Regions from separate parts of the Thermotoga petrophila RKU-1 genome, predicted to be linked through region 1. Evidence: predicted binding sites of a transcription regulator. Region 1 holds the regulator's gene; the other holds the start of a gene.
The links. The regulator HrcA, encoded in region 1, represses chaperone genes, less so after heat shock. The targets are predictions, from matches to a motif close to ATTAGCACTCNNANNNTNNGAGTGCTAAT.
Positions count from the first base shown of each region.

Region 2: the regulator HrcA is predicted to act here: its motif matches at 1,448-1,476, upstream of dnaK (molecular chaperone DnaK).

Region 1 is NC_009486.1:67,324-70,748, reverse strand. Features, by position in the region: gene dnaJ (molecular chaperone DnaJ) at 1-322, opposite strand, end outside; gene TPET_RS00390 (nucleotide exchange factor GrpE) at 329-847, opposite strand; gene hrcA (heat-inducible transcriptional repressor HrcA) at 853-1,869, opposite strand; tRNA gene TPET_RS00380 (tRNA-Leu) at 1,999-2,085, shown strand; gene TPET_RS00375 (L-threonylcarbamoyladenylate synthase) at 2,140-3,147, shown strand; gene TPET_RS00370 (sensor histidine kinase) at 3,155-3,425, shown strand, end outside.
Region 2 is NC_009486.1:539,715-543,139, reverse strand. Features, by position in the region: gene TPET_RS02765 (efflux RND transporter permease subunit) at 1-1,394, opposite strand, end outside; gene dnaK (molecular chaperone DnaK) at 1,628-3,418, shown strand.

The DNA of each region.
Region 1 (3,425 bases):
CATCGAAAATGTCCCTGTTGAAAATATTTTCGAACTCTTTGAATATATCCTCGAAGAAGCCACCAGATTCTGTTTCCTGATACGTGGGCTGTTCTCCTACGTACCCGAAACGATCGTACATGGCCCTTTTTTGTGGATCGCTGAGGACTTCGTAGGCCTCCTGAATTTCCTTAAAACGTTGTTCGGCCTCTTTTCTGTTTTCTGGATGTCGATCCGGGTGCCACTCTTTCACCAGTCTTTTGTAAGCCCTTTTTATTTCTTCCTGTGTGGCGTCTCTGGGAACACCGAGAATTTCGTAGTAGTCCTTTTTTTCACGTTTCATGATTCATCACTCCTTCTCGTCAGAAGGTTTTTCAACCTTCTCTGCTTCCTTCTTTCGTGGTTTCACTGCAACCTTCACTTTTGCGGGTTTCAGGACTTTCCCGTGGAATTTGTAACCACTCTCTACTACCTCGAGGACGGTGTACTCTTCCACATCTTCCGTTTCCACTCTTTCAACTGCTTCGTGTTCAAAGGGATCGAATTTCTCTCCTACGTGGATCTTTGTGAGTCCTTCTTTTTCCAAGACGTTCAGGAGTTTTTTGTATATCATTTTCACGCCTTCATAGAAGGCGTCTCTCTTTTCCCCTTGATTCAATGCCCTTTCGAAATCATCAAGAACGGGAATGAGTTTCAATATGAGGTATTCGTTTGCGTTCTTTATCAGTTCTCTTTTTTCACGGGCGACTTCCTCGCGGTAGTTTTCGTATTCGGCCTTCAGTCTTTTTGCGTACTCTTCCAGTTCTTTATATTTTTCTTTCAGTTCTTCACATTCCTGTGTGAGTTCCTTTTTGTCCTTTTCACTCATCTTTTTCACCTCCTGGAGGTCGAAGTGAAATACTCCGAAAGACGGTTCAAAATGTACTCAAATATTTTGTGATTTCTATCGTACCTTGTAACCTTCGACGTGAAGAAGTACACACTACCGATAGGAGATTCTCCTTTGAAGTATCTTCCTGAAAAAACAGCGAATTTCTCCAGATTTTTTCTGCCAATTTCCCTTCCTATCATGACGCTTATGCCTTCTCCAACTAAGCTCTCAAGAAATTTCTGATCTTTGATCTCTTCAAGAAGGTTTCTGATGTCTTCCAGAGCGAGTGTCTCGTCTTTTAGAAGGTTTTCAAGACCTGCATCCAGATATCTTTCGATGGTCTCGCCTATTAGAGATTCTATCAGTCTGAGGAATCCACTCCCTTTCAGGCTTTCTATTCTACCCAACAATACTTCTCCTATTGTTTTGCCTCTGAGGAGGAAATTGAGTTGTCTTTCGATTTCTTCCCAATTCAGTCGTTCCTGAGTTTTGATGGGAGTAACTCTGGAAACACCGAACTCCGTCAATATGGAAAAGATGAGGTAATCCTCCGAAACGGGAATGAGCATCACCCTGAGTATTTTCAAATCTCTGGTGTTTGGTCTTTCTATGAGGACGTAACCCTCCGTCAATCGGGCTAAGAGATTTCCCGCGAGGAAGAGAACTTTTTCTGGATCAGCTAGGGGCATCGATTTGAAAGTCTCCACAGCAAGATCTGCTTCTGATGTCTCTTTTGAGATTTTCAACATCTCCTCGTAGTAAAACCTCAGCCCCTTGTCAGTTGGAATCCTACCTGCTGATGTGTGGGGCTGGTATATGTATCCAAGATATTCCAGTTTTTTCATATCGTTTCTTATAGTGGCACTGCTGAACTCTATGTTGCTCACTTCCAGAACTCTCTGTGAGCTCACGGGTTTTTTGTTTTCTATGTACTCTCTCACGATGCAGTAAAGCACCTTTCTCTGGCGATCATTCAATTTTTTCGAAGCATCACTGTTCTTCCTGTTGAGCCTTCTCATGATTTAGCACTCCCTTCTTTTGAGTGCTAATAATAAGTTTAGCACACATTTTAAAAGAATTCAAGAAGAAAGCGAAATTCTCTGATCTTGACTTTAAAAAGAAGAAACTGGTACTATATATATTGGAGGGCCGAGGTGGCGGAATGGCAGACGCGGCTGACTCAAAATCAGCTGGGGGATGACCCCGTGCGGGTTCAAGTCCCGCCCTCGGCACCACAGGGGGCTCCAGAGAGCCCCTTTATTTTGTATCATATCAGGAGGGAGAAACCTGTGACTAAAGTGTTAAAGGTGGATCCCCTCTTCCCCGACGAAGAAGTTTTGAAAGAAGCAGTCGAGCTTCTCCGGAACGGAGAAGTTATCATTTTCCCCACTGAAACCGTTTACGGAATAGGAGCGGACGCGTACAACGAAGAAGCCTGCAGGAAGATCTTCGAGTTGAAGGGAAGACCCACTGACAATCCCCTCATTGTTCATATACATTCTTTCGATCAGCTGGAAGAAATCGCAGAGGGTTATGAAGCTCATCTGGACTTTTTGAAAAAGTTCTGGCCGGGACCGCTGACAGTTATTCTTCGAAAAAAATCTGAAAAGATACCTCTCGTGGTGACCGCTGGTCTTTCAACAGTGGCTGTGAGGATGCCGGCACATCCGGTGGCCCTGAAGTTGATAGAACTCTTTGGAAATCCTATAGCCGCTCCAAGCGCAAATCTATCGGGGAGACCCAGCGCTACCAACGTGCAACACGTCATAGAAGACTTCATGGGTAAAGTTAAGCTGATAATCGACGCGGGGAATACCCCCTTTGGCCTGGAGTCCACCATTGTGGACCTCACAAAAGAAAAGCCCGTTCTTCTGAGGCCAGGGCCAGTGGAGGTTGAGCGATTGAGGGAGCTCTTTCCGGAACTCGTAGTACCTGATTTCGTACGAAAAGGGAATTTTAAAGGCAGACCGCTTGCACCGGGAATGAAATACCGACACTACGCTCCTTCAAAGCCTTTGATACTCGTAGAAGATTTGACGAAGATGGAAGAAGTATTGAAAAAGTATCCAAACCATGTGGTCATCTGTGTTGATGAGAGAAAGGAGCTGTATGACGATATAATCGTTGTGGGATCTTTGAAAAATCCCTACAGTATCGCCCAAAACATCTTTTCTGTTCTGCGAGAAGCAGAAAAAAGGGGTAAAGAGTATATAATTGTTGAGGGATTTGAAGAACGGGGAATTCTGTTTGCTGTGATGAATCGTCTGAGAAAAGCGGCGACGGAAATCGTGAGGTGATTTTTCCTTGGAGGAAACACAAGAAAAGATAAAAAAACAGAGCGATCGTCTGTTTTTACTCCTTTCGATAATGATAATGGAGTTTTCCAATGCGAAAACAGAAAACGATATTCTTCAGGGTCTTTTGGACCTTGTAAAGAAAGTGGTTGATATTAAAGAAGTGATCCTCGTCGATGAAAACAAGAGAAAAATCTGGGGAAGAGATGTCGATATAAAAAGATTCGAAGAGTTCATTGACTGGTCCATCAGACAATCCAATCCTGTCTTTGTGGAAGATG
Region 2 (3,425 bases), 470 kb from region 1:
GCGAAGACGAACGCAATGGCGAAATACTTGAACAGTCTCACTACAAAACCTGTGAAGAACACTATGGGAAGAAAAACAGAAACGGTTGTGAGTGTGGAAGCAAGAATCGCCAGCCACACCTCTCCCGCACCTTTTCTCGCAGCGTCCGGTATTGGATCACCGAGGGAGCGATGGCGGTATATGTTCTCAAACACGACTATGGAATTGTCCACCAGCATTCCCAGTGCCATGATGAGACCGCCCAGCGTGAGCGTGTCGAGGTTCAAGCCGAAGGCGTAAAGAAGAACAAAGGTGATCGTGAGGGACAGCGGAATGGAAAACGAAGTGACGATGGTTGACGTGAAATCCTTCAAAAAGATCAAAACCACCACGAAAGCCGCGATGAAGCCGTAGAGAAGATTCTTGAGAAGATTGTCGATCGCTCTTTCAGTGTAATAAGCCTGGTTCATGGCCTCTATGTAATTTATTTTGGAATCTCTCAGTATCCTCTTTATTTCACGGACAGTTTTGACGGTGTTCGCACCGCTTCTTTTGTAGATAGCGATGAGAGAAGCCTTCTTTCCGTTGACCCTGACTTCTCCCTGAACGCTTTCGTTCGTTATATTAACCTCGGCTATGTTTCTCAATCTCACGGGAACGAGTATGTTCGGTACCTTACCCTGCAGAAGGGACTGGTATTTCACTCCCCTGAAACCAACTATTGTGTTTTTGAGATCTTCTATGTTCTCAAACCGGCCATCGACGGAAACGGGGTAAATGTTTCCTTCAGAATCGCTCACATAGCCGAACGGGTAAACGAGATTCCCTGAAAGGATGGTCTCTATCAACGAAGGATCAACATCGAACCGTTTTATTTTCTCCTGATCAAGTATAACCTCGACGATTTTTTCTGGTTTTCCCATCACTTCTACACTGGCGACTTCCGGCAGTCTTTTGATTTTCGACACGACATCTTCGTAGTCATCTTCCGTTGAGAAAGCATACACGGGAAGTAAGGAAGGATCGAACTCTACGACCACAGGATTCGCACCCTCTGGCAGGTCGCGAGTGGCAAGATCTACGTACCTTGAGAGTCTTCCAACGGCTTCGGAGGTTTTCACATTCCAGTCGAACTCGACGAGGATGAAAGAAACGGAATCCATCGACATGGAGGTGAACCTTCTAACACCCGGAGTTGAGGAAATGTACCCTTCAAGAGGTTTGGTTACGAGTTCTTCGACTTCTTCCGTGCCCGCTCCCATGTACGTGGTTATAACAACAGCGTAAGGGTACTCTATCTGAGGAAGAAAATCCAGCTTGAGATGCTGAAACGAAATGAAACCAAGGAAGACAACAGCTGTCAACAGCATAAAGATGGCTATGGGTCTTCTCGAAGAGATTTCCGCGATCTTCACTTCGATCCCTCCCCGACAGAACAAATTATAGCTCACTTTCGATCTGAATTGTTATTATCATTCAAAAGTTTCATTTGCTATACGATATTGTTTCTAAAAAATTATATATTCGATTTCCATCATTATGAGACGAATATATGTTTGTACAAATTCTCATACGACCCCTTGACATCCCATTCTGTGCCTCACTATAATTTCTCATGGATGAGAAAAGGTTCTGAGGAGGTGGCACAATGGCAGAAAAGAAAGAATTCGTTGTGGGAATAGACCTTGGAACGACAAATTCTGTTATAGCTTGGATGAAACCGGACGGTACAGTTGAAGTGATACCGAACGCTGAAGGAAGCAGGGTCACACCATCCGTGGTTGCGTTCACAAAGAGTGGAGAGATACTCGTAGGAGAACCCGCCAAGAGACAGATGATACTCAATCCTGAACGAACGATAAAATCCATAAAGAGAAAAATGGGAACTGATTACAAAGTGAGAATAGACGATAAAGAATACACTCCTCAGGAGATCAGCGCGTTCATCCTCAAGAAGCTGAAGAACGACGCGGAAGCGTACCTCGGTGGTGAAATAAAGAAAGCCGTCATCACCTGTCCCGCTTACTTCAACGATGCCCAAAGACAGGCAACGAAAGAGGCTGGAATCATAGCAGGTCTTGAGGTCTTGAGGATCATCAACGAACCAACCGCAGCGGCCCTCGCTTACGGACTCGATAAAGCTGGAAAAGAAGAGAAAGTGCTGGTTTACGACCTCGGTGGTGGAACGTTCGATGTCTCCATACTCGAGATAGGAGAAGGTGTGATCGAAGTCATCGCTACAGCTGGTAACAACCACCTCGGTGGAGACGACTTCGATCAGAGACTCATCGACTGGATGGCAGAGGAATTCAAAAAACAGCACGGAATAGATCTCAGAGAAGACAGACAGGCGCTTCAGAGATTGAGAGACGCTGCCGAAAAAGCCAAGATAGAGCTTTCAACGAAGATGGAAACCGATGTGAGTTTGCCGTTCATCGCTGTCTCTCCGAGCGGACAGCCTCTGCACCTTGAAATGAGAATCACCAGAAGTCTCTTCGAATCGCTCACAAGAGATCTCGTCGAAATGACAAGAGGCCCAATCGAACAGGCACTGAACGATGCAAAGCTCTCACCACAGGATATCGACGAAATCATACTCGTCGGCGGTATGACCAGAGTTCCAATGGTGCAGAGGTTCATAAAGGAGTTCTTCGGAAAAGAACCCAACAAGAGCGTCAACCCGGACGAAGCAGTTGCTATCGGAGCAGCGATTCAGGCGGCGATACTCGCAGGCACCGAAGGAGCAAAGGGAAGAGATATCGTTCTCGTCGATGTAACACCACTAACACTCGGAATAGAAGTCAAAGGCGGACTCTTCGAACCGATAATCCCGAGGAACACCAAGATACCCGTGAGGAAGAGCAAGATCTTCACAACGGTTGAAGACGGTCAGACCGAAGTAGAAATCAGAGTCTATCAGGGTGAAAGGCCGATTGCGAGGGAAAACATCTTCCTTGGAAGCTTCAAACTCGTTGGAATTCCACCGGCACCGAGGGGTGTTCCTCAGATAGAGGTCACGTTCGACATAGACAGCGACGGAATAGTCCACGTTTCCGCAAAAGATCTCGGTTCTGGAAAAGAACAGTCCATGGTAGTCACAGGAAGACACAAGCTCTCCGAAGACGAAATAAAGAGAATGATAGAAGATGCGAAAAGATACGAAGAACAGGACAAACGTCTCAAAGAAGAAATCGAACTCAAGAACAGAGCAGACGATCTCGCATACAGCGTAGAAAAGACTCTGAAAGAACACGGAGATAAGATACCAGCGGATCTCAAGTCCAGACTCGAAGACATGATCAGAGAACTCAGAGACGCGATAAACAGAAACGACATACCAAAAGTGAAGATGCTCTTCGATGATCTCCAGAAGGAAAGTATGAAGATAGGAGAATACCTCTACAAATCTGCAACTGGTGGAGAAACATCGAACCAGTGAAAAGGGG